3 regions of the Streptomyces sp. 1222.5 genome follow, and region 1 is predicted to be linked to each of the others. Evidence: riboswitches for the same ligand, from Rfam matches in the RefSeq annotation. Region 1 holds a riboswitch; each other region holds the start of a gene.
The links. A riboswitch is a leader RNA that binds a small molecule or an ion and turns the genes downstream of it on or off. The one in region 1 is predicted to bind S-adenosylmethionine.
Positions count from the first base shown of each region.

Region 2: it holds a riboswitch for S-adenosylmethionine, as region 1 does, so the genes downstream of both, BLW57_RS06955 (amino acid ABC transporter permease) here and BLW57_RS28050 (aminotransferase class V-fold PLP-dependent enzyme) in region 1, are expected to answer to the same signal.
Region 3: it holds a riboswitch for S-adenosylmethionine, as region 1 does, so the genes downstream of both, thrC (threonine synthase) here and BLW57_RS28050 (aminotransferase class V-fold PLP-dependent enzyme) in region 1, are expected to answer to the same signal.

Region 1 covers NZ_FNSZ01000001.1:6,203,069-6,212,789, reverse strand. Annotated here, with positions in the region: gene BLW57_RS42905 (protein kinase domain-containing protein) at 1-93, opposite strand, end outside; gene BLW57_RS28050 (aminotransferase class V-fold PLP-dependent enzyme) at 153-1,514, opposite strand; SAM riboswitch class IV at 1,674-1,790, opposite strand; gene trpD (anthranilate phosphoribosyltransferase) at 1,876-2,940, opposite strand; gene BLW57_RS28040 (cytochrome bc1 complex cytochrome b subunit) at 3,062-4,699, opposite strand; gene BLW57_RS28035 (cytochrome bc1 complex Rieske iron-sulfur subunit) at 4,696-5,754, opposite strand; gene BLW57_RS28030 (cytochrome bc1 complex diheme cytochrome c subunit) at 5,751-6,563, opposite strand; gene BLW57_RS28025 (aa3-type cytochrome oxidase subunit III) at 6,623-7,243, opposite strand; gene BLW57_RS28020 (response regulator) at 7,398-7,799, shown strand; gene BLW57_RS28015 (L,D-transpeptidase) at 7,877-9,139, opposite strand; gene BLW57_RS28010 (cytochrome c oxidase subunit 4) at 9,312-9,710, opposite strand; gene ctaD (aa3-type cytochrome oxidase subunit I) at 9,707-9,721, opposite strand, start outside.
Region 2 covers NZ_FNSZ01000001.1:1,538,887-1,548,607, reverse strand. Annotated here, with positions in the region: gene BLW57_RS06980 (dihydrodipicolinate synthase family protein) at 1-691, opposite strand, end outside; gene BLW57_RS06975 (FAD/NAD(P)-dependent oxidoreductase) at 763-2,157, opposite strand; gene BLW57_RS06970 ((2Fe-2S)-binding protein) at 2,150-2,452, opposite strand; gene BLW57_RS06965 (NAD(P)/FAD-dependent oxidoreductase) at 2,449-3,633, opposite strand; gene BLW57_RS42165 (putative leader peptide) at 3,796-3,918, shown strand; gene BLW57_RS06960 (glutathione S-transferase C-terminal domain-containing protein) at 3,996-4,883, shown strand; SAM riboswitch class IV at 4,961-5,071, shown strand; gene BLW57_RS06955 (amino acid ABC transporter permease) at 5,426-6,406, shown strand; gene BLW57_RS06950 (amino acid ABC transporter ATP-binding protein) at 6,403-7,194, shown strand; gene BLW57_RS06945 (transporter substrate-binding domain-containing protein) at 7,284-8,303, shown strand; gene BLW57_RS06940 (GNAT family N-acetyltransferase) at 8,356-9,108, shown strand; gene BLW57_RS43040 (putative leader peptide) at 9,161-9,280, shown strand; gene BLW57_RS06935 (LLM class flavin-dependent oxidoreductase) at 9,407-9,721, shown strand, end outside.
Region 3 covers NZ_FNSZ01000001.1:4,078,835-4,088,555, reverse strand. Annotated here, with positions in the region: gene BLW57_RS18235 (ROK family protein) at 1-638, opposite strand, end outside; gene BLW57_RS18230 (extracellular solute-binding protein) at 781-2,034, shown strand; gene BLW57_RS18225 (DUF3263 domain-containing protein) at 2,070-2,294, shown strand; gene otsB (trehalose-phosphatase) at 2,331-3,206, shown strand; gene BLW57_RS18215 (alpha,alpha-trehalose-phosphate synthase (UDP-forming)) at 3,194-4,627, opposite strand; gene BLW57_RS18210 (glucosyl-3-phosphoglycerate synthase) at 4,730-5,674, opposite strand; SAM riboswitch class I at 5,804-5,960, shown strand; gene thrC (threonine synthase) at 5,978-7,261, shown strand; gene BLW57_RS18200 (MoaD/ThiS family protein) at 7,258-7,536, shown strand; gene BLW57_RS18195 (cold-shock protein) at 7,979-8,182, shown strand; gene groL (chaperonin GroEL) at 8,482-9,721, shown strand, end outside.

The DNA of each region.
Region 1 (9,721 bases):
GGCGAGGTAGACCTCGCCCATGCCGCCGGACCCGAGTCGGCGCAGGACTTCGTACGGGCCGATCCGTGCCGGGCCGGTTGCGCGCGACTGCACTTCGCACTCTCCCCCGATCGAACTGCTGTCGGGGGGAGTCTATTTGGCCCCGGGAAGCTTCACACCGCCGGGACGCAGCGGCCGTCCTCCGTGCGGTACCGCCACTTCGCGCCGTCGCGGACCAGCTCCTTCACCGCGGTCACGAACCGCGCCACGTGCTCGTCCGGGGTGCCCGCCCCGAAGCTCACGCGGATGGCGTTCAGGGACTTCTCCCCCGGAGCCGCCTCGGGGGCGCCGCACTCGCCCTGGGTCTGCGGGTCGCTGCCCAGCAGGGTGCGGACCAGCGGGTGGGCGCAGAAGAGGCCGTCGCGGACGCCGATGCCGTACTCGGCGGACAGGGCCGCGGCGAAGTGGGAGCTGTTCCAGCCCTCGACCACGAAGGAGATGACACCGACGCGCGGGGCGTCGTCGCCGAAGAGGGACAGGATCCGCACCTCGGGCACCTCGGCGAGGCCCTCGCGGACCGTGCGGACGAGGTGCTGCTCGCGGGCGACGAGGGTGTCCCAGCCGGCCTCGGTGAGCGCCTTGCAGGCCGAGGCGATGGAGTAGGCGCCGATGACGTTCGGGGAGCCGGCCTCGTGGCGGGCGGCGCTGTCGTGCCACTCCACGTCCACTCCCCCGTCGGTGCGCCGGGTGACCTTTCGGCTGGCGCCGCCGCCCGCGAGGTACGGCTCGGCCGCCCGCAGCCAGTCGGCGCGGCCGGCCAGCACACCGGAGCCGAAGGGGGCGTACAGCTTGTGTCCGGAGAAGGCGACCCAGTCGACGTCCAGTTCGCGGATGTCCACCGGGTGGTGCGGGGCGAGCTGCGCGGCGTCGAGGACGATGCGGGCGCCGTGCGCGTGGGCGACGGCGGCCAGCTCGCGCACCGGCCACAGCTCACCGGTGACGTTGGAGGCACCGGTGACGCAGACCAGGGCCGGGCCGTGCGGGTCGCGGTCGGCGAGGGCCCGCTCCAGGGTCTCGACGGCCTGGCGGGGGGTGCGCGGAGCGTCCAGGCAGCTGACCCGGGCGTCCTGCCAGGGCAGCAGGGAGGCGTGGTGCTCGGTCTCGAAGACGAAGACCTGGCAGTCGGCGGGCAGGGCGCGGGCCAGCAGGTTCAGCGAGTCGGTGGTCGACCGGGTGAACACCACCTGGTCGTCCTGGCGGCAGCCGAGGAAGGCGGCGACGGTCCTGCGGGCGTTCTCGAACAGGTCGGTGGAGAGCTGGGAGAGGTAGCCGGCGCCGCGGTGGACGCTGCCGTAGTACGGCGCGTAGGCGGCGACGTCGTCCCAGACGCGCTGGAGCGCGGGGGCGCTGGCCGCGTAGTCCAGTGCGGCGTAGGCGACTTCGCCGCCCGTCACGAGAGGGACGGTGACATCCCGTCCCAGAACGGGCAGCGGGGCACAGACGGTCTGGTCGGCGGCAGCGGTGGAGACGGACATGGGTGAACTCCCGTGGGCAAGGGGGACCGCCGCGCGAGCGGACACGGCTCGAGCGCGGTGAAGGGTGAAAGGGGATGCGGAGGCGGGGCTCTGCGGCCCTATCGCATTCGCTTGCTCACGGAAGGCTCCTCGGACGACCAGGACCCCTGGCGTGCGAGGGGTCCGCGCTTGCCGTGGACCTTGCTGTCCACGACCTGGTCTTCACCCGGGGCACCCCGCCACGGACGGAGGGTTGCCGGACAGTCGGCCGGGGCCTCATGACTGTCACTCATGACCTGGTCCAACATCCTGCCACACGGTCCTCGGCGCGCAAGGCGCGGTCCACCATGCGGACCGCGCCCCGTCTTCGCGCCGGCCGGGCTCAGGCGTTGCTGGCGGCGACCCACCGCTCCAGCGACCGCTTGGCCGCGCCCGAGTCGATCGACTCCCTGGCCTCGGCCATGCCGGCGCGCAGCTGGTCGGCGAGGGGCGCGTCCGTCGGACGGAGGGCGGCGAGCGCGGCGGCCGAGTTCAGCAGCACCGCGTCCCGCACCGGGCCCTGCTCGCCGTCCAGCAGTCGACGGGCCACCGCCGCGTTGTAGACGGCGTCGGCGCCGCGCAGGGCCTCCACGGGGACCAGCTCGATGCCGACGTCACGGGGGTCGAACGTCTCCTCCGCGACCTTGCCGTCCCGGACCACCCACACCTTGGAGGTGGCGGTGACGGTCAGTTCGTCCAGGCCGTCGTCGCCGCGGAAGACCAGGGCGGAATTGCCGCGCTCGGCGAGGACACCGGCGACGATCGGCGCCATCCGCGGGTCGGCGACCCCGACGGCCTGGGCGCGCACCTTGGCCGGGTTGGTCAGCGGGCCGAGCACGTTGAACGTCGTCCGGATGCCCAACTGCCCGCGCGCCGCGGCCACGTGGCGCAGCGAGGGGTGGAACTTCACCGCGAAGCAGATGGTGATGCCGGCTTCCTGGGCGACCTCGGCGACCCGCTTCGGGGTCAGGTTCAGGTTGATGCCGAGCTTCTCCAGGACGTCGGAGGAGCCGGAGGCGGAGGAGGCGGCACGGTTGCCGTGCTTGACGACCTGCGCGCCGGTGCCGGCGACGACGATCGAGGACATGGTGGAGATGTTCACCGTCTTGGCGCCGTCGCCGCCGGTGCCGACGATGTCGACGGCCGGCCCGGGCACCTCGATCACGTTGGCGTGCTCGTACATCGTCCGGACGAGTCCGGTGATCTCCTGGACCGTCTCGCCCTTGGCCCGCAGCGCGACCATGAATCCGGCGATCTGCGCGTCGGTCGCCTCGCCGCGCATGATCAGGTCCATCGCCCACGCGGTCTCGTCGGCGGAGAGGTCACGGCCGTCGAGCAGCCCGTTCAGCAGGGCGGGCCAGGAACGGCCCGCCGCGGTGTCGCCTCCAGCGGGGGTCACAGCGCTCATCAGCCGCTCCTCGTACACAGTCCTGCCAGGTCGTACACCACCCTATCCAGCCCGGAGCACGGCGAAGGGCCCCGTCCGCAACCCGGACGGGGCCCTTCGCCGTGGCGTGGCGACGCGGGGATCAGTGGTGGCCGTGGCCGCTCGTGATCTCCTTGTACTCGTCTACGGTCGGCTTCGGGATCTGGTTGTCCTCGCCGTAGTAGGCGTTGGACAGCTTCGCCCGCAGCTTCTGCGTGGCCGGCACCTTGCGCTCGACGCCGTTCGCGTCGACCGTCGGGCCGATCTCGGCCGGCGCGTACTGGTTGTGCGCGGTGAGCGTGTGCAGCTGCTCCTGGCTGAGCGGCTCGTGCACCTCGATGAACTCACCGTGCGGCAGCCGCTTGATGATGCCGGTCTCGCGGCCGTGCAGCACCTTCTCGCGGTCACGGCGCTGCAGCCCCAGGCAGATCCGCTTGGTGACGATGAACGCGAGGACCGGTCCGACGAAGAACGAGATCCGGACGAACCAGGTGACGTCGTTGATCGACAGGTGGAAGTGGGTGGCGAAGAGGTCGTTGCCACCACCGACCAGACCGACCATGTACACGGTGACCCAGGCGACACCGAAAGCGGTGCGGGTCGGCGCGTTGCGCGGGCGGTCCAGGATGTGGTGCTCGCTCTTGTCGCCGGTGACCCAGGACTCGATGAACGGGTAGACCGCGATCGCCGCCAGGACGACTCCGAAGAGCACCAGCGGGATGAACACGCCCAGGACGAGCGTGTGACCCCAGAAGTTGATCTCCCAGCCCGGCATGTAGCGGACGAGACCCTCGGCGAAGCCCATGTACCAGTCGGGCTGGGCGCCGGTGGACACCTGGTCCGGACGGTAGGGGCCCATGGCCCAGATCGGGTTGATCTGGGTGACCGCGGCGATGGCCGCGATGACACCGAAGACCAGGAAGAAGAAGCCTCCGGCCTTGGCCATGTAGACCGGCAGCAGTGGCATGCCGACGACGTTCTTGTTGGTCTTTCCGGGACCCGCGAACTGCGTGTGCTTGTGGTAGAAGACCAGGATCAGGTGGCCGACGACCAGACCGAGCATGATGCCCGGCAGCAGCAGGATGTGGATCGAGTAGAACCGGGCCACGAAGTCGTGACCGGGGAACTCGCCGCCGAACAGGAACATCGAGATGTACGTGCCGACGATCGGCATCGACAGGATGGCGCCCTCGGTGAAACGGACACCGGTGCCGGAGAGCAGGTCGTCCGGGAGCGAGTAACCGGTGAAGCCGGTGAACATGCCGAGGACGAACAGCAGGAAGCCGAACAGCCAGTTGATCTCACGCGGCTTGCGGAACGCGCCGGTGAAGAACACGCGCATCATGTGCACGAACATGCCGGCGAGGAAGATCAGCGCGGCCCAGTGGTGGATCTGCCGGACGAGCAGGCCACCGCGCACGTCGAAGGAGATGTGCAGGGTCGAGTTGAACGCCTCGGACATCAGCTGTCCCTGGAGCGGGATGTAGCTGCCGTGGTACTCCACCTCGTTCATCGACGGGTGGAAGAACAGCGTCAGGTACACACCCGTCAGGATGATGATGATGAAGCTGTAGAGGCAGACCTCACCCAACATGAACGACCAGTGGTCGGGGAAGATCTTGCGCATGTTGGCCTTGGCCAGGGAGTAGATCCCGAGCCGGCCGTCGGCCCAGTCGGCGACACGCTCGCCGGCCGGCGCCTTCCCGCGCGAGCGGGGTGCTTCGTTCGGTGCAGTACTCATCCGCGCTCCCAGAATGCAGGACCGACGGGCTCCTCGAAGTCGCCGAGCGCCTGGAGGTAACCCTCACTGTCCACGCCGATGCGCAGCTGCGGCAGGGCGTGGCCGGCGGGGCCGAAGATCACTCGGGCACCGTCGGAGAGGTCGAAGGTGGACTGGTGGCACGGGCACAGCACGTGGTGCGTCTGCTGCTCGTACAGGGAGATCGGGCAGCCGACGTGGGTGCAGATCTTGGAGAAGGCGACCACGCCTTCGTGCGACCAGTCGAGCTCGCGCTTGTCCTTGATGTTGCCCGGCTGGAGCCGGACGATCATCAGCGCCGCCTTGGCGATCTCGTTCTGGAAGTCCTCGCTGGCCTCCTCCAGCCCGTCGGGCTTGGCGAAGGTGAGCGAGCCGACGGCGACGTCCTCGGGACGCAGCGGCAGGTTGGTGTTCATGTTGACCAGGCGCTTGCCCTTGGCCCACATGGTGTGGCGGAGCTTGGTCCCGGGCGCGGGGCCGAGACCGCCGAGCAGCATGACGCCGGAGAGCGGCACCAGGGCCAGCGCGCCGAACATGGTGTTGCGGACCAGCTTGCGGCGGCCGATCGCCGACTCCTTGGCACCCTCGGCGAAGTCCGCGTGGACCTTCGCCCGGACCTCGGGGGAGGCCGCGATCGGGTGACGGTCGTCGGCGACCTCCACGTCGGACATCAGGGTGCGGGCCCAGTGGACCGCGCCCGCGCCGATGCAGAACAGCGCCACGCCGAGGGTGAGGCCCAGCGCGAAGTTCATCGCGCTGATGTGCCCGATCGGGAAGACGAAGATCGACTTGTCGTTCGGGATCACCAGGTACGCGACGATGAAGCCGATGGTGGCCAGCATCGACACCGTGAACATCAGGGCGACCGCGCGCTCGGACCGCTTGGCGGCCCGCTCGTCGACGTCCTGGATCCGGTGCTCGTGCGGGGGCAGACCCGGGTCCGCGAACGGGTTCACCTCGTCGGCGACCCCCACCGCGCCGTGCGCGTGGTCCTGCGCTGCGGGCAGGTTCTCTTCTGGAATGTCTTGGCTACTCATGACTTCTTGGCCTTTGCGGTCCGAGCGGCGACCCAGACGGCGACCGCGATCAGCGCGCCGAGTCCGAAGATCCAGGCGAACAGACCCTCACTGACCGGCCCGAGGCCGCCCAGCTCCAGACCGCCGGGGTTCGTCGTCTCGCTGCTGTCGACCGCGTGCAGGTACGCGATGATGTCCTTCTTGTTCTTCTCCGTCAGCGTGGTGTCGGGGAAGGACGGCATGTTCTGCGGGCCGGTCTGCATGGCCTCGTACATGTGCCTCGGGTCGACGCCCTCGAGGGTCGGGGCGTACTTGCCCTTGGTGAGGGCACCGCCCTTGCCGGTGAAGTTGTGGCACTGCGCGCAGTTGGTGCGGAACAGCTCACCACCCTTGGCGATGTCCGCGCCTTCCGGACCGTACTGCTCACGGGTGGGCACGTTCGGACCGGCGCCCAGCGACGCGATGTACGCGGCGAGCTGGTCGATCTGCGTCTGCGTGTAGACGACCTTCTTGCTCGGGATCTGCGCCATCTGGGAGGACGAGGCCGGCATACGGCCGGTGCCCACCTGGAAGTCGACCGCGGCGGCGCCGACGCCGACCAGGCTCGGGCCGTCGGAGGAGCCCTGGCCACCGGTGCCGTGGCAGCTGGCGCAGCCGACAGCGTAGAGCTTCTTGCCCTCCTTGATGGTCAGGGACTGGGAGGTGTCATCGGCCTGCGCCTTGCCCGCGGGCGCGAACGCGGCGTACAGCCCCCCAGTGGCCGCCAGCGCGAGGAGTAGGACGACGACCGCCGCCAGCGGATGGCGTCGTCGTGCGGAGAGCTTTTTCACGGATTACCCCGGTGTCAGGATCTTCTGCGTCGGTGCTTCTGGATGTGCGGGAGGTCCCGCTACTTGATCAGGTAGATCGTGGCGAAAAGGCCGATCCAGACGACATCGACGAAGTGCCAGTAGTAGGACACGACGATGGCGGCGGTCGCCTGCTCGTGAGTGAACCTCTTGGCCATGTACGTACGGCCGAGGACCAGCAGGAAGGCGATGAGACCGCCCGTCACGTGCAGGCCGTGGAAGCCGGTGGTCAGGTAGAACACCGAGCCGTACGGGTCGGAGGACAGCGAGATGCCGTCCTTCTTCACCAGCTCCGTGTACTCGTAGATCTGACCGCCGATGAAGATCGCACCCATGATGAAGGTGAGGATGAACCAGCCACGGAGCTTCTTCACATCGCCGCGCTCGGCGGCGAACACGCCGAGCTGGCACGTGAGGGAGGAGAGCACCAGGATCGTGGTGTTCGTGGCGGAGAAGGGCACATTCAGTGCCTCCGCCATCTCCTTCCAGTGGGCCGGTCCGGTCACCGACCGGAGGGTGAAGTACATCGCGAAGAGGGCCGCGAAGAACATCAGCTCGGAACTCAGCCAGATGATGGTTCCGACGCTGGTGAGGTTCGGCCGGTTGACCGACGGGTGCGCGTGCCCGGTTTCTACTGTCGTTGCTGTCGCCACGACCGACATTATGTCGGTCGCTTATCCCGCCCTCACTCCGGGGGGTGCCGTTCGGAGTGTTGCTGCCCGCCGAACCGGTGCTGACGTGGTGTTCATGGGAGTAACATCCGCCCAAACGGCCCTGTCCGTCCCGTCCGTACGACGTCGACGTCCCGGAGGAACAATGCAGCCGACCGCCACGGTGCTGGTCTACAGCGACGACTCCAACACCCGCGAGCAAGTACGGCTCGCCGCCGGACGGCGGCCCGCTCCGGACGTGCCCCAGGTGGAGTTCGTGGAGTGCGCGACGCCCGCCGCGGTGCTGAGCGAGCTGGACAAGGGCGGCATCGACGTCTGCGTGCTCGACGGCGAGGCCGTGCCGATGGGGGGCATGGGGATGTGCCGGCAGATCAAGGACGAGGTCTTCAACTGCCCGCCCGTGCTGCTGCTGATGGGCCGCCCCCAGGACGCCTGGCTGGCCACCTGGAGCCGCGCGGACGCCGCCGTCACCCTTCCGGTGGACCCGGTGGAGTTCGCCGCCTCGCTGGCCTCCCTGCTGCGCCAGAAGCGCCTCCAGAGCGCTTAGGGAGGCGGGGCGCGAGGTCGCGCGGCCGCCGGTCCGTCCCGGCTCGCCGCGCCGCTCCCCGCGCCCCTCCAGGGCGTTCACACGGCCGTCGGCCGCAGTCTCACCGCGTCGCCCGGCGCCGGGCCGTCCGAGGTGCCCGCGGTCAGGGCGCTGCCCGTGCGCCACTTCTTCCAGTCGACGTTCCAGTCGCCGAAGCCGTTGCCGAACGGCTCCATCTCGTGGCCGCCCGAGTTCACGACCTTGACGATGTCGCCCTCGCGGACGTTGTCGAAGAACCACTCGGCGTTGGACGTGCTCATACCGGTGCAGCCGTGGCTCACGTTGGCGTACCCCTGCGAGCCCACCGACCAGGGGGCGGCGTGGACGTACTCGCCGGACCAGGTGACCCGGGTGGCGTAGTAGACCGGCAGGTCGTAGGAGTCGGAGCTGCCCTCGGCGATGCCCACGGTGGTGCCGCGCATCCGTACGAAGTACTGCTTCTCCAGCACGACCTTGACGCCGTTGCGGGTCTCGAAGCCGGGCTTGCCGGTGGTGACGGGGATCTGCTCGACCTGCTTGCCGTTCTTGTAGTAGGTGAGCTGGTGCGCCGCGGCGTCCGTGACCACCTCGACCTTGTCACCGGTGGTGATCTTCAGCGCCTTCGACCTGCCGCCCCACAGCCGGTCGCTGATCCGTACGCCGTCCAGGTTGCTGTGCACCTGGATGGTGGCGTGCTCGGGCCAGTACTCCTTGGGCCGGTAGTGGAGTTCCTTGTCGCTGACCCAGTACCAGGAACCCTGCACGGCCGGCACGGAGTCCACCCTGAGGGCCCGCTCCACGACGGCCCGCTGGGCCTTGTCCTTGATCTCCTGGCCGAGCATGGCGGTGATGGGCTGCCCGACGCCGTACTGGCCGGCGTCCGGGCCGAAGGTGACGGCCAGGGTCTTCTTGCTGGTGGGCTTGCTGGTGTCGAACTCCAGGACCTTGCGGCCGGGTGCGCCGTCGTCGTCCTCGGTGCTCACCGCGACCGTGTAGTGGGCGTTGGCGGCCAGCGGGGACGTACTGTGCCAGCGGCTGCCGTCGGCCGCGAGTTCGCCCGCCACGAAGCGCCCCGTGGAGTCCTGGGCGGTGACGTCCGTGATGCGGCCGTCACCGCTCTCGGCCGTGATCTCCAGGGGCTTGTCCGGATCGGCCCGCTTCCCCGCCTCGGTGGGGCCGTTGAAGGAGATCTGGTCCGCTGCGTCGTACGGCTTGGCCGACAGGGGGTTGCCGTCCGGACCGCAAGCGGTGACGCCCGCACCTAGGGCGGCCACCAGCAGGGTGCAGCTGACGACAGTGCGGGTCCGCGGAAGTCGGTTCATATGATCACGCTATGAGGTGCTGACCGTACCGGCACGGCGGGTAACTCGTACGAGGGACGGACGCTACGGCAAAGGACGGTTCCCCCGGTTGCGGTGGCCGTCCGGCCGCGAACGGCGGGAGCCCGGACCCCCCTGATGGAGGGTCCGGGCTCCCGGCACATGCGCTCCCGTGCTACTGGGTGCGGTTCTCACCGTGGTAGTACTCGAACACCCAGCCGAACAGGCCGATCATGATGATCGGTGCCGCGAAGTAGATCAGCCACCAGCCGACCGCGACGCTGAGGAAGGCGATCGCGCCACCCGTGCCCAGCATGAGCGGCTGCCAGCTGTGCGGGCTGAAGAAGCCCAGCTCGCCCGCGTCGTCGGCGACGTCCGCTTCCTTGTCGTCCTGCGCGCCGGCGTCCACCCGACGGGCGGTGAAGCCCAGGTAGAAGCCGATCATGACGGACAGGCCGAAGGCCAGGAAGAGTGCGGTGGTACCGGCCGGCTCCTTCGACCACACGCCGTACACGACGGCCATGATCAGGATGAAGAAGCTCAGCCAGATGAACATCCGGCCCTGGATCTTCACTTGCCGGCCTC
Region 2 (9,721 bases), 4.7 Mb from region 1:
TCAGGTCACCGGACACCGCGGCACGGTACAGCTCCGCCGAGGCGCGGGGGAGCGCGTTGGGGTAGCCGGCCACCCAGCCCTTGGCGCCCGCCACGGCCAGCTCCAGCAGGACGTCGTCGGCGCCGACCAGCAGGTCGAGTTCCGGGGCGAGTTCGGCGATGCGGTAGGCCCGGCGGACGTCGCCCGAGAACTCCTTGACCGCGTGGACGTGCCCCTCGGCGTGCAGCCGGGCGAGGAGTTCGGGCACCAGGTCGACCTTGGTGTCGACCGGATTGTTGTACGCCACCACCGGCAGGCCCGTCCGGGCGACCTCCGCGTAGTGGGCGAGCACGGACCGCTCGTCGGCCCGGTAGGCGTTGGGCGGCAGCAGCATCACCGACGCGCATCCGGCCTCGGCGGCCTGCTCGGCCCAGCGGCGGGCCTCGGCGGAGCCGTAAGCGGCGACGCCCGGCATCACCCGGTCACCGCCGATCGCGGCCACGGCGGTCTCAACCACCCGGGCGCGTTCCTCCGGGGTGAGCACCTGGTACTCGCCGAGCGAGCCGTTCGGTACGACGCCGTCGCAGCCGTTGGCGACCAGCCAGGCGCAGTGCTCGGCGTAGCGGTCGTGGTCGACGGAGAGGTCGTCGCGCAGGGGGAGCGCGGTGGCCACGAGGATGCCGTGCCAGGGGCGGTGCCGGGTCTGCGTCATGCGTCGTCTCCCATTTCGTAGGGTGTGACATACCACTGAGGGTCGGGGTCGTTCCTGCGACGGCCGGGGTGTCAGTCCGGGTCGGGCAGTGCGGCCAGGACGCCGAGCGGTACCGGCCGCGCGAACGGCCGGCGTCCCGGCGTGAGCGGGCAGCCGGTGAGGGCGGCCACCGCGGGCGCGCACATCCGGCCCTGGCACCAGCCCATTCCGGCCCGGGTCAGCAGCTTCACGGTGCGCGGGTCCGAGGCGCCGAGCGTCTCCGCGGCCGTACGGACCTCCCCGGCGGTGACCTCCTCGCAGCGGCACACGACCGTGTCGTCCGGGACCTCCCCGGCCCAGCCCGCCGGCGGCGCGTACACCGCGTCGAGGGCGGCGGCGAACGACCGCAGCCGGCTCCTGGCCCGGGCGGCGGCCCAGCGGCGCGGGTCGGGGACCGTGCCGTGCAGCCGGGCCGCGACCGAGCGGCCGGCGACATGGCCCTCGGCGAGCGCCAGGGCCGCTCCGCCGACGCCGGTGGTCTCACCGGCGGCCCAGACGCCGGGCACGTCGGTGCGCTGCTCGTCGTCGACCCGTACGTCCGTGCCGGCCAGGGTGCAGCCGAGGGTCTCCGCGAGGTCGGTGTGCGGCAGCAGGCCGTGACCGACGGCGAGGGTGTCGCAGGGGATGTGCCGAGCACTGCCCGGCCTGGTCCGCCCGTCCCGGCCGAGCGCGGCCACGGTGACCGCCGCCAGCCGGCCGGTGCCGTGCGCCTCGACCACCGTGTGCCGGGGCAGCACCCGCACGCCGTGCAGCAGCAGCCGGGCCGCGTAGCCGGCGCCCTCGGCGAGCTTCGCGGGCTGTGCGGCCAGGGCGGGCGCCCGGCGCAGCAGGGCCCCGGGGCCGGCGGACTCGGCCAGCGCGGCCACGCGGGCGCCCGCCGCGGCGAGCCCGGTGGCCACGGGGAGCAGCAGCGGGCCGGTTCCGGCGACGACCGCCGTCCGGCCGGGCAGCACCAGGCCGCCCTTGAGCATGGCCTGCGCGCCGCCCGCCGTGACGACCCCGGGCAGTGTCCAGCCGGGGAACGGCAGCACGCGTTCACAGCTTCCGGTGGCGAGCAGGACGGCGTCGGCGCGGACGGTGATCCCCTCGTCCTGATCCGGGCCCAGCAGCGCGTGCACGGTGATCGGCGCCGGACCGGAGCCGCGCCGCACGCACCACACGTGATGATCCGTCAGGTGGGTGACACGTCCCGCGGCTCGGTGCCGGTCGAGACCGTTCCGCAGCCGCTCCCAGGTGCGCCACTGGTGGTGCAGGGCCTGCGGCCGGCGGGCGCCGAGAGCCGGGGCGGGCTGCCGGTAGAACTGGCCGCCCGCCTGGTCGGCGGCGTCCAGGAGGGTCACGCGGACGCCCCGGGCGGCCGCCGCCAGGGCCGCGGCGAGCCCGGCCGGACCGGCGCCGATCACGGCGAGACGAGGGTGTTCAGTCATCGTCGTGGCCCGTCCCCTCCTGGCTGCGGATCAGCTGTCCCGGGCGCACGGGCACCAGACAGGCCCGCCTGTTCGGGCGGCCGTCTACGGTGACCAGGCAGTCGAAGCACACGCCGATCCCGCAGAACACCCCGCGCGGCGCTCTGGTGCCCCGCGTGCGGCGCCAGGCCGTCACACCCGCCGACCACAGCGCCGCCGCGATCGTCTGGCCCGGCAGCGCCGGCAGTGGCCGTCCGTCGAACGTCACGGTGAAGGCCTCGCCCGGCCGTGCCCGGGTCAGCTCCATCGGATTCACCGGGCCTCGCCTCCGTCGTCGAACTCGTCCTCGAACGCGTCGTCCTCGAACCGCTCCGGCCGGAACGGTGCGATGTCCTGTCCGGTCGCCCTGCCGGTGAGCGCGTGGGCGATCAACTGCCCGGTACCGGGGGCCAGTCCGATGCCGGCGCCCTCGTGCCCGCAGGCGTGGAACAGTCCGGGCGCCCGGGGATCCGGTCCGATCGCCGGGAGGTGGTCGGGCAGGTACGGCCGGAAGCCCGCGTACGTCCGCTGGGCGTGCACCCGTTCCAGGAAGGGGAACAGCCCGATCGCCCCGGCCGCGAGCGCCCGCACGGCGGGGAGCGACAACGAGCGGTCGAAGCCGACCCGTTCGCGGGTGGCGCCGATCAGGACGGGTCCCGCGGCCGTGCCCTCCACCACCGGTGAGGCGCGCAGGGCCGCCGAGTCGCTGGCCACGTCGGCCACGTAGTCGGCGGCGTACACCTTGTGCCGCACCATCCGCGGCAGCGGCTCGGTGACCAGGACGAAGCCGCGCCGGGGGAGCACCGGCAGCCGGACGCCCGCGAGCGAGGCGAGGTCGCCGCCCCAGGTGCCGGCCGCGTTGACCACCGCCGACGCGTGGATGTCGCCCCGGTCGGTGCGGACGCCGCGCACCGGTCCCTCCGCCGCGCGGAGCACACCGGTCACCGTGTGGCCGGTGTGCACGGCGGCACCGGAGGCGCGCAGCAGGTGGGCGGCGGCCAGTGCGGGCATCACCTGGGCGTCCTGCGGGTAGCGCACTCCGCCCGCCAGACCGGGGGCCAAGTGAGGCTCCAGGGGCAGCAGTTCATCCGGTCCGACCGGCTCGGCCGTGACGCCGGCGGCACGCTGGCCCCCGGCGAAGCCGGCCAGCGCCGACAGGGCGTCCGGCGTCGAGGCGACCACCAGGCCGCCCTTCGGCTCGTACTCGATCGCCCGGCCCAGCTCCTCCGCCAGCTCGGCCCACAACCCGGCGGACAGCAGGGCCAGTTCGAGCTCCGGCCCAGGTTCCTTGTCGGAGACGAGCAGGTTGCCCTCGCCGGCGCCGGTGGTGCCGCCGGCCACCGGGCCCCGGTCCACCACTCGAACGTCGAGGCCGGCGCGTGCGGCGTACAGCGCACAGGCCGCGCCCACCATTCCGGCTCCGACGACCACGACATCGCAGGTCAGTCGCTTTGCCACGTCAGTACTATGTCACATGTCTCTCTCGCTGAGGAGTCCCCGCGTCCCTTCCCGGCCGCCGTGTCGACCCGCCCGGAGTCCCAGGCGTGGACGCCCCCTTGACGTCGTACGGAGCCGGATCGACACTCCAGGGAGGGAATCCTAGTGAACAGGTAGGAAAACATGGCGCGCCTCGAGACGGTCACCGGCCGAGCAGGCCGAACGCCGTTCCGCGCCCCCCTGCTCACCTCCCGCCTGCACATCGATCTGCTGCGCGTCTGCAGCGCCATCAGCGGCCGGCACTGAGCCGGGCCCCCTCGCCCGCACCGCACGAGGCGCCCGCCGGTGCGCCCTTCCGCACGCCCAACGACCAGGGGAGACGCATGTCCACCAGTCCGCTCGCCGCCGTCCCGGACGTCCACCGCAGCGCCCCCGCCTTCCGCGGCCGGATCGGCCGGGACGCCCGCAGCGGCCACTACGCCGTGCCGCACCGCTACCGGCTCCATCTCTCGACCGCCTGTCCCGACGGGCTGCGCCTCGCCGTCGGCCACAGCCTCCTGGCCCTGGACGGCAGTTGTCCCGTCACCCCGCTGCCCGCGGTCCCCGACCGTCCCGACGGCGGCCACGCGGCGCTGCTGCCGCTGTACGAGGCGAGCGCCCACCACTACAGCGGCCCCGCCCTCGCGCCCGTGCTCAGTGACGACTGGTCCGGACGCATCGTCAGCACCCACGCCCGCGACATCCTGCGCGACCTCGACCGCTTCGCGTACGACGGCGGCACCTGTCTGTACCCGTGCGGAACGGAGTCCGTGATCGAGGCCGTCGAGCGGATGTGCACCGAGGGCATCGAGGGGGCCGCCCAGAGTGCCGGACGGGCCGGAACGGATCCGGCGGAACGGGCCGCCGCCCTGGAGGTCCTGCTCGGCACCCTCGGCCGGCTGGAGCGGCGGCTGCTCGACGCGGAGTACCTGGTCGGCGACCGGCTCACCGCGGCCGACGTCGAGCTGTGGGTGACCCTGGTCCAGCTCGACACCGTGCACCGCTGCCACCTCGACGCCTCCGCGGTCCACCGGATCACGGGCCACCACGCCCTGTGGGCCTACGCCCGCCGCCTGGCCGCCCGTCACGCCTTCGGCCGGCACGTCGACCTCGACGGCATCTCCCGCCGCCACCACGGCCGTTGCCAGGGCCTGGAGGCGGCCGGGGCGGCCGTCCAGATCCTGGACTGGGCCGGTCACGCGGCCGACGCGCCGGACGTTTCCCGCAGGTGAGGAAGGGCGTCCGGCGTCCACTTCGCGGACGGCCGTTGACATTCCCGCGGCCGACTGCCTTACTTTCCGCTCAGAACGGTCACGAGCGTCAGCGCCAAGCCCTGGCTCGCTGACCGGCAACCCTCGCACCGCGGTGGGGTGCCCCAGGTGACGACCGGACCGGACGACGTTCTCGGTAAGCGCGAGGCCCACGGGCCCGGACAGTGACAGGTGACGCCATGTACGCAAGCCCCAGGACGGCCCCGAGCCGCCCCCAGGGCTGCGTACCGTCCGCCCAGCTCCTGGTCGCCGACCGCGCCGTCGATCTGCTCCGCGTCAGCAGCGCACTGTGTACCGCACCGGGCTCTGCCCGCTGTCCGGGCTGACCTCCCGCTTCTCGGCCCCCCGCGTTCCCCGGGCACACCGTCCGTCCGGTGTGCCGTCGCCCGCCCGGTTCCCGGTCCCGCGCGTACCCGTGTGCCCTCCCGTGCCCCAGTGCCGTGGTGCCGCACACCCGCCCGCCGCGCCGTCCGGGGCCGTCCGACCCCCAGCCGGAGCCCGCCATGAGCGAACCCCCAGGCGCCGCCCTCTCTCTCGCCGAGGCGCCACCGTCCGACACACCGTCAAAACAACGCACCGCGCAGCACGTTCAGCCGCTGCGCCGCCCCGGCCGCTGGATCCTCACCGCGATCGTCCTCGTGCTGGTCGCGCAGATCCTGCACGGACTGGTGACGAACCCCTTCTACCAGTGGGACCGATTCCGCTACTGGTTCCTGCGCCCGACCGTGCTGGACGGCCTCGGTGTCACCCTCGAAGTCGCCGCGCTCAGCGCCGTACTGGGACTGGCCGGCGGCATCCTGCTGGCGCTCGCCAGAGTGTCCGGAAGCCCGGTGCTGCGCGCCGTCAGCTGGACGTACACCTGGCTGTTCCGCTCGATCCCGCTGATCGTGGTGCTGATCTTCCTGTACAACTTCAGCGCCCTGTACCGGACGTTGAGCCTCGGCGTGCCGTTCGGCCCCGCCTTCGTCACCTTCGACGAGTCGAAGCTGGCCACCGACCTGGCGATCGCCGTCGTGGGGCTCAGTCTCAACGAGGCGGCGTACGCGGCCGAGGTGGTACGCGGCGGCCTGCTCTCCGTCGACCAGGGACAGCACGAGGCGGCCGCCGCGCTCGGACTGCCCAGGGGCTACCGGTTCCGCAGGATCGTCTTCCCGCAGGCCCTCAGGTCCATCACACCGAACTACGTCAACCAGCTCATCGGCCTCGTCAAGAGCACGTCCCTGGTGTTCTACGTGTCCCTGCTCGACCTGTTCGGGTCCGTGCAGTCGATGGGCAACACCTACCCCGGCGACATCGTGCCGCTGCTGCTGGTCGCCACCGTCTGGTACCTGATCCTGACCAGCGCCGTGTCCGTCGTCCAGTTCTACGTCGAGCGGTACTACGCCCGCGGTGCCACGCGCACCCTGCCGCCGACCCCGGTCCAGAAGGCCCTGGCCGGACTCACCGACCTGCGGGCCCGGCTGCGCAGGGAGGCCGCCGTATGACGAGCGCACCCGCCTTCGAGGAGGCCGCCCCCGCCGCGCTGGAGGTGCACGACGTCCACAAGTGGTACGGCACCCACCGCGTCCTCGACGGCATCGACCTGTCCATCCGCCCCGGCGAGGTCACCGTGATCCTCGGCCCGTCCGGCTCCGGCAAGTCGACCCTGCTCAGGGTCATGAACCACTTGGAGAAGCCCGAGATCGGCCACGTCAGCGTCGGCGGCGAGCCGATCGGCGTGAAGCGTCAGGGGGAGCACCTGAAGGAGCTCGGCGAACGCGCCATCCTGGCGCAGCGCAGCCGGATCGGTTTCGTCTTCCAGAACTTCAACCTCTTTCCGCACCTGACGGTCCTCGACAACGTCGCCGCGGCCCCCGCCGCCACCGGCAGGCTGACCAGGCCGGCAGCCCGGGAGCTCGCCCGGGAACTCCTCGAACGGGTGGGGCTCGGCGACCGGACCGGCGCCTACCCGCGCCAGCTGTCCGGCGGGCAGCAGCAGCGCGTCGCCATCGCCCGCGCCCTCGCCCTGCGCCCCGGGGTCATCCTCTTCGACGAACCGACCTCGGCGCTCGACCCCGAACTCGTCGGCGAGGTACTGGCCGTCATCAAGGACCTGGCGACCAGCGGCACCACGCTCGTCATCGTCACCCACGAGATCGGTTTCGCCCGCGAGATCGCCGACCGGGTCGTCTTCATCGACGGCGGCCGGATCGTCGAACAGGGCCCGCCCGAGAAGGTGCTGGACCGGCCGCGGCACGAACGGACCCGGAACTTCCTCGCCAGGGTGCTCTGACCCGCCCCCCGGCGGCGTACCCACGCCCCCCCCACGGCACCACCGCACCACCTCACTTCCCTCGACAGCGAGACAAGGACAGCCACGCCATGCCCAGCCACATCTCCCGACGCAGCCTGACACGCGGCATCACCGCGGCGACCGCCGTCGCCACCCTCGCCACCGGGCTCACCGCCTGCGGGGGCGACAGCGAGGCGGCCGCCCGGACCGAGACCACCGGAACGGTCACCGTGGGGCAGCTGTCCAACGGAGCCGCCGAGGAGACCGAACTGAAGGTCTCCGAGGTGAAGTCGATCAGCGCCGAACTGCCTGCCGCCGTCCGCAGGAGCGGCAAGCTCGTCATCGGCGTCGGGGCCCTGCCGTCGGGGTCCGCGCCCCTGAACTTCGTGGGCAGCGACCAGAAGACGCTCACCGGCTCCGAGCCCGACTTCGGCCGCCTGGTGGCCGCCGTTCTCGGCCTCAAGCCCGAGATCAGGAACTCCACCTGGGAGAACCTCTTCGTCGGCGTCGACAGCGGCAAGGTCGACGTGGCCTTCTCCAACGTGACCGACACCGAGGAGCGCAAGAAGAAGTACGAGTTCGCCTCCTACCGTCAGGACAACCTGGCCTTCGAGGTACTGAAGAAGAACACCTGGAAGTTCGACGGCGACTACAAGAGCCTCGCGGACAAGACGGTCTCCGTGGGCTCCGGCACCAACCAGGAGAAGATCCTCCTGGAGTGGAAGGCCAAGCTGGCCAAGGAGGGCAAGAAGCTCACCGTCAAGTACTTCCCCGACCAGAACTCCATCAACCTGGCGCTCGGCAGCGGCAAGATCGACGCCTTCTTCGGCCCGAACCCCAGCGTCGCCTACCGGGCCCGGCAGACCGCCGACACGCCCAACCCCACCCGCAACGCGGGCACTTTCTCCGGGGCCGGTGAGACGCTCCAGGGACTGATCGCCGCGACCGCCAAGAAGGACAGCGGTCTCGCCGAGCCGCTCGCCGACGCCATCAACTACCTCATCGAGCACGGGCAGTACGCCAAGTGGCTGGCCGCCTACAACCTCTCCAACGAGGCCGTGGCCAAGTCGGAGGTCAACCCGCCCGGCCTGCCGCTGGACAACTCCTGACGGTCCAGCCGTCCCGACCAGTGACACCGAGCCGAGAAGGGACTCCGCCTCCGTGGCCCCAACGACCGACCTCCGCGCGGGCGGAGCCCCCGCCCCGGCCGGCACGGCCGTCCTCGACAACGCGGTCTGGGCCGCTCTCGACGGCCCGCACGCCCACCTCGCCGAACGCGTGGGCCGCGCCGCCCGCTACCTGCCCGGGACCTACGACTTCGCCGCCCTCGCCGACCCCGCCGACCCGGCCGCCTGGACCGACCTGCACACGCTGGCCGGTCCCGGAACCACCGTACGGATCAAGCCCGTCGAGCGGGTTCCGGACGGGTGGGAGGTCGTCGGCGGCGGGGAGGGGGTCCAGCTCGTCGACACCGCCCTGCGGGCCGCACCCGACCCGGAGGCGGTACGGCTGGGACCCGCGGACGTCCCCGAGATCCTCGACCTGGTCGCCCGGAGCCGCCCCGGCCCGTTCCTGAACCGGACCGTCGACATGGGGTCCTACCGCGGCATCCGGTACGAGGGCCGGCTGATCGCCCTCGCGGGGGAGCGGCTGCGGCTCCCCGGCTGGACGGAGATCAGCGCCGTCTGCACCGACCCCGGGCACCGCACCCGGGGCCTGGCCACCCGGCTGGTGCGCGCGGTCGCCGCGGGCATCCGGGACCGCGGGGACACCCCGTTCCTGCACGCGGCCGCGGACAACCGCCGGGCGATCCGGCTCTACGAGTCGATCGGGTTCACGTTCCGCCGCCGCTCACGGATCGTCCGGGTCCGCACACCGGGAACACCCGGCGCCGGCCGGGCGTTGTACTCGTGACGGGATCCGCCCGGCGGTCGCCGACCAGGCCCGCCGCGCCCGACGGACGGAGGTGACGGCCGTGACCCGCGTACTCCCGCCCTGCGTTGCGCACCCGTACCGCTCCGTGCGTCTGCACTCCCGGCCGCACATAGACCTCCAGCGCGTGTCCGCCGCACTCTGTCGCCGCTGACCTCCTCTCCTTCTCCTCCCTTCTCTCCCCGGCACCGCGCCCGGGTCTCCTGCCGCCGCGCTCGCCGTCGCCGACGCCCGCCCGGTGAGCCGGCCCTGTCGTACGGACATCAAGGAAGGCACCGACGTGTCCTCAACTCCCGCTTCCCCGCTGCATCTCGCCGTCGCCCTGGACGGCACCGGCTGGCATCCGGCGTCCTGGCGCGAACCGGTCGCCCGCCCCCGGGACCTGTTCACCGCCGGCTACTGGGCCGACCTGGTCGCCGAGGCCGAACGCGGCCTGCTCGACTTCGTCACCATCGAGGACGGCCTCGGCCCGCAGTCCTCGCGCTTCCTCCAGCCGGACGACCGCACCGACCAGGTGCGGGGCCGGCTCGACGCGGTCCTCGTCGCCTCCCGCGTCGCCCCGCTCACCCGGCACATAGGTCTCGTCCCGACCGTC
Region 3 (9,721 bases), 2.1 Mb from region 1:
GCCTCGGCACAGTCGGCCGCGTCCGCTTCCGGGTCCCCGCCGGCGGCCGCCCACGCCTCGCTGACGGCGGACGCGGAGGCGTACCGCTCCAGACAGCCGCGCTGCCCGCACGGGCAGGGCGTGCCGCCGGGCCGTACGACGATGTGGCCGATCTCGCCGGCGAAGCCGTGCGCGCCGGTCTCGACCCGGCCGTCCAGGCCGATGGCGCCGGCGATGCCGGTGCCCAGCGGCACGAACAGGAACCGGTCGGCGCCCTGGCCCGCGCCGATGCGGCCCTCGGCGAGCCCGCCGGTGCGCACGTCGTGGCCGAGGGCGACGGGCATCCCGAGCCGTTCGGCGAGCAGGGCGCGCAGCGGGACGTCCCGCCAGCCGAGGTTGGCCGCGTAGGCGGCGACGCCCCGCTCCTCGTCGACGATCCCGGGGACCGCGATACCGGCCGCGGCGGCGGCCTCGCCGTACCGCTCCACTCCGTACGCGCGCAGCCCGGCGGCGAAGTCGAGGATCTCCGCGACCACCGCGTCGGGGCCGCGCTCGCGCCCGGTGGCGCGGCGGGCGCGGTGCAGCAGCGCGCCGTCGTCGCCGACGAGTGCGGCCTTCATCCCGGTACCGCCCACGTCGAGGGCGATGACATGTCTCACCACGGGGCCTAGTGTGGCCCCCGCACCCGGGAGAGGTCTAGTCCACTCGCGTGGTGTAGACCTTATGCGTCCACATATTGAACCGTCAGACAGCAGGGTTGGGGCTTTGAGGGTGCGTCGGCTTACGGCAGGAACGATCGCGGTGGTGTCCGCTCTGGGCATGACGGCGGTCCTCGGCGGATGCGGGAGTACCGGCTCCTCCGACGTGACGCTCAGACTGATCGCCGCCGACTACGGCGACTCGGCCGCCAACAGCTCCGAGAAGTACTGGAAGGCCCTGGCCGATACGTACGAGTCGGCGCACCCCGGCGTGAAGATCGAGGTCAGCGTCTACTCCTGGAACGACGTCGACGCCAAGGTCAAGGAGATGGTCGACGCCGGACACGCGCCCGACCTGGCGCAGATCGGCGCCTACGCCGACTACGCGGCCGCCGGCAAGCTCTACCCGGCCTCGGACGTCCTCTCCATCCGCACCCAGGCCGACCTGCTGTCGCAGCTCTCCGACGCGGGCCAGTGGAAGCACACCCAGTACGGCATACCCTTCGCCGCCTCCACCCGCGTCCTCTTCTACAACAAGACCCTCTTCGCCAAGGCCGGCATCACCCCGCCGACCACCTGGGACGAACTGGCCGCCGACGCCGAGGCGCTCAAGAGCAAGGGGGTGAAGTACCCCTACGCCCTGCCCCTCGGACCCGAGGAGGCCCAGGCCGAGACCATGCAGTGGCTGCTCAGCGGCGACAACGGCGGCAGCGGCTACACCGACGACATCGGCACCTACACGATCGACTCCACGCAGAACGTCGGCACCCTCACCTGGCTCAAGGACGAACTGGTCGGCAAGGACCTGACCGGACCCGTCGCCCCCGGCAGGCTCAACCGCGCGACCGCCTTCGCCGCCTTCGCCGACGGGCAGGTCGGCATGCTCAACGGCCACCCCACGCTGATGCAGCAGGCGGCCAAGAAGGGCGTGAAGTTCGGCATGGTGCCCATGCCGGGCCGCACCGGCAAGGCCAGGGCGTCGATGGGCGTGGCCGACTGGATGATGGCCTTCAAGCAGAACGGCAACGCCGACCGGATCGGCGACTTCCTCGACTTCGCCTACAGCGAGAAGAACGTCCTCGCCTTCTCCCGCGAGTACGGGCTGCTGCCGGTCACCAGCTCCGCCTCCGACACCATGAGCGCGTCGGACAAGGCCACCGACAAGGCGCTGCGCCCCTTCCTCGCCCAGCTGCCCACCTCCGAGCTGTACCCCGTCGGCAAGACGTCCTGGGCGGCGGTCAGCGCCTCCGTGAAGAAGGACATCGGCCAGGCGGTCGCCCCCGGCGGCAGCCCCTCCGGCGTCCTCACCCGCCTCCAGACGGCGGCCACGGCGGCCGACAGCAGCGACGCCGGCTGAGCCCGCTGTCGGTACCCGGCGCTACCGTGGCCGGCATGGAACTGGGCCACCGCGAACAAGCCATCCTCGCGCTGGAGCGCCGCGGGTTCACCGGCCCCGGCGCGAAGGAACGGGCGATACGCGAGGAGCTGGACCTGTCGCCCGTGCGCTACTACCAGCTGCTCAACGCCCTGCTCGACGACGAGCGGGCCCTGGCCCACGACCCGGTGACGGTCAACCGGCTGCGCCGGGTGCGAGAGGCCCGCCGGTCCGAGCGTTGAGGAGTGGACCCGGCGTTCCGCGGATAGTGTCGCCGTATGGGCACCCATACGACGGACTCACCCGACCCGACCCACGGCACGGACCCCCTGCCGACCCCGGCCACCCAGGCCGGCCGGGACGGCCTGGCCGCCCTCCTGGCCGGTCCCCGCACCGCGGTGGTCGGACTCGACTTCGACGGCACCCTGGCCCCGATCGTCGCCGACCCCGAGCAGGCCCGCGCCCATCCCGAGGCGGTGTCCGCGATCGCCGCCCTCGCCCCCAAGGTGGCCTCCGTGGCCGTCATCACCGGCCGCCCCGCCGGTGTCGCCGTCCGGTACGGCGGCTTCGCCGGCGTGCCCGGCCTGGAGCACCTCACCGTCCTCGGCCACTACGGCGCCGAACGCTGGGACGCGGTCACCGGCACGGTCACCGCACCCGCCCCGCACCCCGGGGTGGCGGCGGTCCGCGCGGAGCTGCCCGGCGTGCTGGAACAGGTCGGCGCCCGGCAGGGCACCTGGATCGAGGAGAAGGGCCGGGCGGTCGCTGTCCACACCCGCCGCGCCCAGGACCCGCAGGCCGCCTTCGAGGCCCTGCGGGAGCCGCTCACCGACCTCGCCACCCGGCACGGCCTGATCGTCGAACCCGGCCGGATGGTGCTGGAGCTGCGCCCGCCCGGCATGGACAAGGGCGTCGCGCTCGCCGAGCACGTCCGGGCGACCGGCGCCCGGTCGGTCGTCTACGCCGGCGACGACCTGGGCGACCTGCCCGCCTACGCGGCCGTGGACAAGCTCCGCTCCGACGGCGTCCCCGGCCTCCTGGTGTGCAGCGGCAGCGCCGAGGTCACGGAACTCGCCGAACGGGCCGACCTGGTGGTGGACGGCCCGGAGGGCGTCGTGGCACTGCTGCGGGGGATCGCCGCTCAGCTGGACTGATCGTCCAGGGCGTGCAACTGGTCCAGGAACCACCGCGCCGGCGGAAGCGCGGTCGCGGCGGCAGCCAGCCGCTTCGACCGCTCCGCCCGCTCCTCGCGCGGCAGGCTCAGCGCCTCGTGCAGCGCGTCCGCCGTGCCCGTGACGTCGTACGGGTTCACCACGATCGCGTCCGCGCCCAGCTCCTCGTACGCCCCCGCCTCGCGTGACAGCACCAGCGCGCAGCCCTCGTCGGACAGCAGCGGGATCTCCTTGGCGACCAGGTTCATGCCGTCCCGGATGGGGTTGACCAGCGCCACGTCGGCGAGCCGGTAGGCGGCCAGCGAGCGCGCGAAGTCGTCCTTCACGTGCAGCTCGACCGGGGTCCAGCCGGGCGTGCCGTAGCGCGCGTTGATGTCCTCGGCCACCCGCTGCACCTCGGCCGTGTAGTCCCGGTACACGGCGAGGTCCTGCCGGGAGGGATAGGCGAACGCCACGTGGACGACCTTCTCGCGCCACTCGGGGTGGTCGTCGAGCAGCTGCCGGTACGCCAGCAGGCCGCGCACGATGTTCTTGGACAGCTCGGTGCGGTCCACGCGGACGATGGTCCGGCGTCCCTCGCCGATCTCCTGGCGCAGCGCCGCCATCCGCTCGGCCACGTCCGGCTCGTGGGCCCGCTTGCGCAGGAAGTCGCCGTCCGCGCCGAGCCCGTGCACGCCGATCCGCGTGCCCGAGGGGATGCCGGGCCCGAGCACCGCGTGACAGCAGTCCTTGAAAGCGTCGGCCCAGCGCTGCGTGAGGAACGCCGCCCGGTCCGCGCCCAGGATGCCGCTCAGCAGCTCGGCCGCGATGTCGTCGGGCAGCAGGCGGAAGTAGTCCGGCGGGGCCCACGGGGTGTGCGAGAAGTGACCGATGCGCAGGTCGGGACGGAGCCGGCGGAGCATCCGGGGGGCGAGGGCCAGGTGGTAGTCCTGGATCAGCACCGCCGCGCCCTCGGCCGCCTCCTCGGCCAGCGCCTCGGCGAACGCCCGGTTGTACGCCTCGTAGGCCGCCCACTGCCGCCGGAATTCGGCGTCGAAGACCGGCTCCAGCGGGGTCTGGTAGAGCATGTGGTGGACGAACCAGAGCACCGAGTTGGCGATGCCGTTGTACGCGTCCGCGTGCACCTGGGCGTCGATGTCGAGCATCCGCACCCGCTGGCCGCCGGTGTCCTCGGTGGGCAGGAGTCCGCCGTCCGCGCGGCGTACGGCCTCCCGGTCGCCGTCGCCGAGTGCGGCGCACACCCACACCGCGTTCGTGTCCGGCCCGATGGCCGACAGCCCGGAGACCAGCCCGCCGCCGCCGCGCCTGGCGCGCAGCGAGCCGCCCGAGTCGTCGTCCACCGTGTACGAAACCGGGCCGCGATTGGACGCGACCAGCACCTCAGCGCCGTGCGTGGAAGCCATACGCCTCAACCTAGCCCGACCCGGAAACGCTCAAACGTACGCTCCACCCCGGAAGGGGGCTGTATACAGCCGTTCCTTCGCGTGCCCGCACGGCCGGCCCGCTCAGGCCACCCGGCGTGCCGCGTACTCCGCGACCTCCGCCATCGGGGGCCGTTCCTCGGTGTCCACCGAATAGGTGCGCGGCTCAAAACCGTCCTCGCCCCGCTCGAACTGGGTCAGGGAGGGCCGCACCAGGTGCCCCCGGGCCAGCCGGAGCTGGGCGGTGCGGTAGATGGCGGCGGCCATGCGGCCCAGCGCCTGGCCGTCCTGGTGGCGGTGCTTGCGCACCCCGACGTCCACCTGGGCCAGCGCGTCCAGCCCCACCAGGTGCAGGGCGTCCACCAGCATCCCCAGCTCCACGCCGTAGCCGACGGGGAACGGCAGCTGCTCCAGCAGCGAGCGGCGGGCCGCGTACTCGCCGCCCAGCGGCTGCACGAAACCGGCCAGCTGCGGCCAGTGCATGTTCAGCAGCGGGCGGGCCATCAGCTCGGTGACCCGGCCGCCCTGCCCGGCCGCACCCCCGAGCGGGCGGTCGTACATGCCCTTGACGAGATCCACCTCGGGGTCGGTGAGCAGCGGGCCGACGATCCCGGAGACGAAGTCGGAGGAGAACTCGCGCAGGTCCGCATCGATGAAGCAGAGGATGTCCCCGCCGGTCACCAGCAGCGAGCGCCACAGCACCTCGCCCTTGCCGGGGACGGCCGGCAGGCGGGGCAGGATGTCGTCGCGGTGGACGACCCGGGCGCCCGCGGCGGCGGCGACCTCGGAGGTGCGGTCGGTGGAGCCGGAGTCGACGACGACGATCTCGTCGACCAGCGGTACCTGCTCGACGAGGTCGTGACGGATCACCGCGACGATGTCGCCGACCGTCTCCTCCTCGTCGAGGGCGGGCAGCACGACGCTGACCGTCTGACCCGTACGCTGCTTGGCGGCCAGGATCCGGTGGAGCGGGCGATCGGCCACGGACCAGGAGCGGGTGGCCAGCCAGCGCTCGACTTCTTCCAGCACGGTCTGCGGCTCCTCACGTTGTCTCGCGGTTCGGACGACTATCTCAACTGTCCTGGCCTTCGGTTACAGTCTTGAACAACGCCGATGACCATCGCATGTCGGGGGTCACCGGTGTCGACAACCACATACAGCTCATCCAGAGGGGCAGAGGGAAACGGCCCGATGAAGCCCCGGCAACCCTCCAGTCGGTACTCGTAGATCAGTTCTGATCGTCTCCGCGAGGCTCCCGGCTAGGGAAGGTGCCAAATCCGTCTCACGGCGAAGTGCGTCGTGAGGAAGATGAGGAGAAAGGGCCTCGCCTCCATGGCTGTGCAGACTGTCGCAAGCACCAGCAATCCCGCCGTCGACCTCGGTCCCGCCGCTGCCCTCAGCTGCCGCGAATGCGGACACCGGGTACCCCTCGGGCCGGTCTTCGCCTGCGAGGAGTGTTTCGGCCCGCTGGAGATCGCCTACGACTTCTCCGCGTACGACACCGAGGAACTGCGCCGGCGCATCGAAGCGGGCCCCGCGAACATCTGGCGTTACGCGCCGCTGCTGCCCGTCCCCGCCGACGTGGCCGACAAGCCCAACCTCAACCCGGGCTGGACGAAGCTCGTCAAGGCCGACAACCTCGCCCGCGAGCTCGGCGTCACCGGTGGCCTGTTCGTGAAGGACGACTCCGGCAACCCGACGCACTCCTTCAAGGACCGGGTCGTCGCCCAGGCCCTGGAGGCCGCCCGCGCGTTCGGCTTCACCACGCTCTCCTGCTCCTCCACGGGCAACCTGGCCGGTGCCGTCGGCGCCGCCGCCGCCCGGGCCGGCTTCCGCTCCTGCGTGTTCATCCCGCACGACCTGGAGCAGGGCAAGGTCGTGATGGCCGCGGTGTACGGCGGTGAGCTCGTCGGCATCGAGGGCAACTACGACGACGTGAACCGCTTCTGCTCCGAGCTGATCGGCGACCCGGCCGGCGAGGGCTGGGGCTTCGTCAACGTCAACCTGCGGCCGTACTACGCGGAGGGCTCCAAGACCCTCGCCTACGAGATCTGCGAGCAGCTCGGCTGGCGCCTCCCGGACCAGATCGTGGTCCCGATCGCCTCGGGCTCCCAGCTCACGAAGATCGACAAAGGCCTCCAGGAGCTGATCAAGCTCGGTCTGGTCGAGGACAGGCCGTACAGGATCTTCGGCGCACAGGCCGAGGGCTGCTCCCCGGTGTCCACCGCCTTCAAGGCCGGCCACGACGTGGTCCGCCCGCAGAAGCCGAACACCATCGCCAAGTCGCTTGCCATCGGCAACCCGGCCGACGGCCCCTACGTCCTCGACATCGCGCGCCGCACCGGCGGCGCCGTGGAGGACGTGACGGACGCCGAGGTCGTCGACGCCATCAAGCTGCTCGCCCGCACCGAGGGCATCTTCGCGGAGACGGCGGGCGGCGTGACCGTCGGCGTCACCCGCAAGCTGCTCAAGGACGGCCTGCTGGACCCGGCGAAGACCACGGTCGTCCTCAACACCGGCGACGGCCTCAAGACCCTCGACGCGGTGGCCGGCACCGGCCTCAGCGCCACCATCCGCCCGACCCTGGACTCCTTCCGAGAGGCTGGCCTCGCATGAGCGTGACCGTTCGCATCCCGACCATCCTGCGCACCTACACCGGCGGCCAGGCCGAGGTCAGCGCCGAGGGGGTGACCCTCGCCGAGGTCATCGAGAGCCTGGAGAAGAACCACACCGGGATCGCCGCCCGGGTGCTGGACGACCAGGGCAAGCTGCGCCGTTTCGTGAACGTCTACGTCAACGACGACGACGTGCGTTTCGAGCAGGGCCTCCAGACGGCCACGCCCGACGGCGCGGGTGTCTCGATCATTCCCGCGGTGGCCGGCGGCTGCTGACCGGATGACCGATCATTACCTTCGGTAACAGCGGTGACGCATTGTTCATCGGATTGCCCCCTCCGTGAGAGAAGCGGAGGGGGCAATTCTGCGTGATTGAGCGCGGTACAGTTGGGGAACGCGGTCGTGGCCTTCGGGTCGCGAGCCCTGCATTCATGCCGCAGGCCCGACAAGAAGTAGCCAAACTACGCGGGTTTTATGCGGCTTTTGCTCCTTTTATGGGGCCCGACTTGCCCTGAATTCGGGCGAATTCTCGGCAGATTCCGGACCGTCCCCGTCCAGAATTCTCGTCCGATTGACCTGTTGCAGACGGCAGTTGGACAGATACATTCAGCCGCGGTCGACGCGTTCCGGCGCACGCCCCCGGCCAATAGGGGGTGAGGTCTGACCCGGGTCCGCGAAGTGTGGATCTGTGCAAGGGCCAGTAATAGGGGAGTTAGGCATGGCTCAGGGCACCGTCAAGTGGTTCAACGCGGAGAAGGGGTACGGCTTCATCGCGGTCGACGGTGGTGCGGACGTATTCGTCCATTACAGCGCCATTCAGATGGACGGCTACCGCACCCTGGAAGAGGGCCAGCGGGTGGAGTTCGAGATCTCGCAGGGCCAGAAAGGCCCGCAGGCCGACATGGTTCGCCTCAGCGCCTGAACGTTTCTTGCACGAAGGGCCCGCACCTCGCACAGGGTGCGGGCCCTTCGTCATGCCCCGGCCCCGCCGTTCGCGGGTGGCCGACGGGGCGGGTCCCACCCTCGAAGGCGCTTGCACTCGACCATGCCGAGTGCTAATCATTGCGTTAGCACTCTGAAGGTGAGAGTGACAACGAAGGACCGGGTCGGTGAGGCCCGCAGGCCAAGTGGGGCAAGGAACCATGCGGCCGGCGAGCCGTCCGTCGCGGGCGCGGGCGCGGTCCGAAGGAATCACCCCCAGTCCTGGAGGGACCACTTCACATGGCCAAGATCATCGCGTTCGACGAGGAGGCGCGGCGCGGCCTCGAGCGCGGCATGAACCAGCTCGCGGACGCCGTCAAGGTGACGCTCGGCCCCAAGGGCCGCAACGTCGTCCTCGAGAAGAAGTGGGGCGCCCCCACGATCACCAACGATGGTGTCTCCATCGCCAAGGAGATCGAGCTCGAGGACCCGTACGAGAAGATCGGCGCCGAGCTGGTCAAGGAAGTCGCCAAGAAGACGGACGACGTCGCCGGTGACGGTACGACCACCGCGACGGTGCTCGCCCAGGCCCTGGTCAAGGAAGGCCTGCGCAACGTCGCCGCCGGCGCCAACCCGATGGCTCTGAAGCGCGGTATCGAGAAGGCCGTCGAGGCCGTCTCCGCCGCCCTGCTGGAGCAGGCGAAGGACGTGGAGACCAAGGAGCAGATCGCCTCCACCGCGTCCATCTCCGCCGCCGACACCCAGATCGGCGAGCTCATCGCCGAGGCCATGGACAAGGTCGGCAAGGAAGGCGTCATCACCGTCGAGGAGAGCAACACCTTCGGTCTGGAGCTCGAGCTCACCGAGGGCATGCGCTTCGACAAGGGCTACATCTCCGCCTACTTCGCGACCGACATGGAGCGCATGGAGGCGTCGCTCGAGGACCCGTACATCCTCATCGCCAACTCCAAGATCGCCTCGGTCAAGGACCTGCTCCCGCTGCTGGAGAAGGTCATGCAGTCGGGCAAGCCGCTGCTGATCATCGCCGAGGACGTCGAGGGCGAGGCCCTGTCGACCCTGGTCGTCAACAAGATCCGCGGCACCTTCAAGTCCGTCGCCGTCAAGGCCCCGGGCTTCGGCGACCGCCGCAAGGCCATGCTCGGCGACATCGCCATCCTCACGGGCGGCGAGGTCATCTCCGAGGAGGTCGGCCTCAAGCTGGAGAACGCGACCCTGGACCTCCTGGGCCGCGCCCGCAAGGTCGTCATCACCAAGGACGAGACCACCATCGTCGACGGTGCCGGCTCCTCGGAGCAGGTGCAGGGCCGCGTGAACCAGATCCGCGCCGAGATCGAGAACAGCGACTCGGACTACGACCGCGAGAAGCTGCAGGAGCGCCTGGCGAAGCTCGCCGGCGGTGTCGCGGTCATCAAGGCCGGTGCCGCCACCGAGGTGGAGCTCAAGGAGCGCAAGCACCGCATCGAGGACGCCGTCCGCAACGCGAAGGCCGCCGTCGAGGAGGGCATCGTCGCCGGTGGTG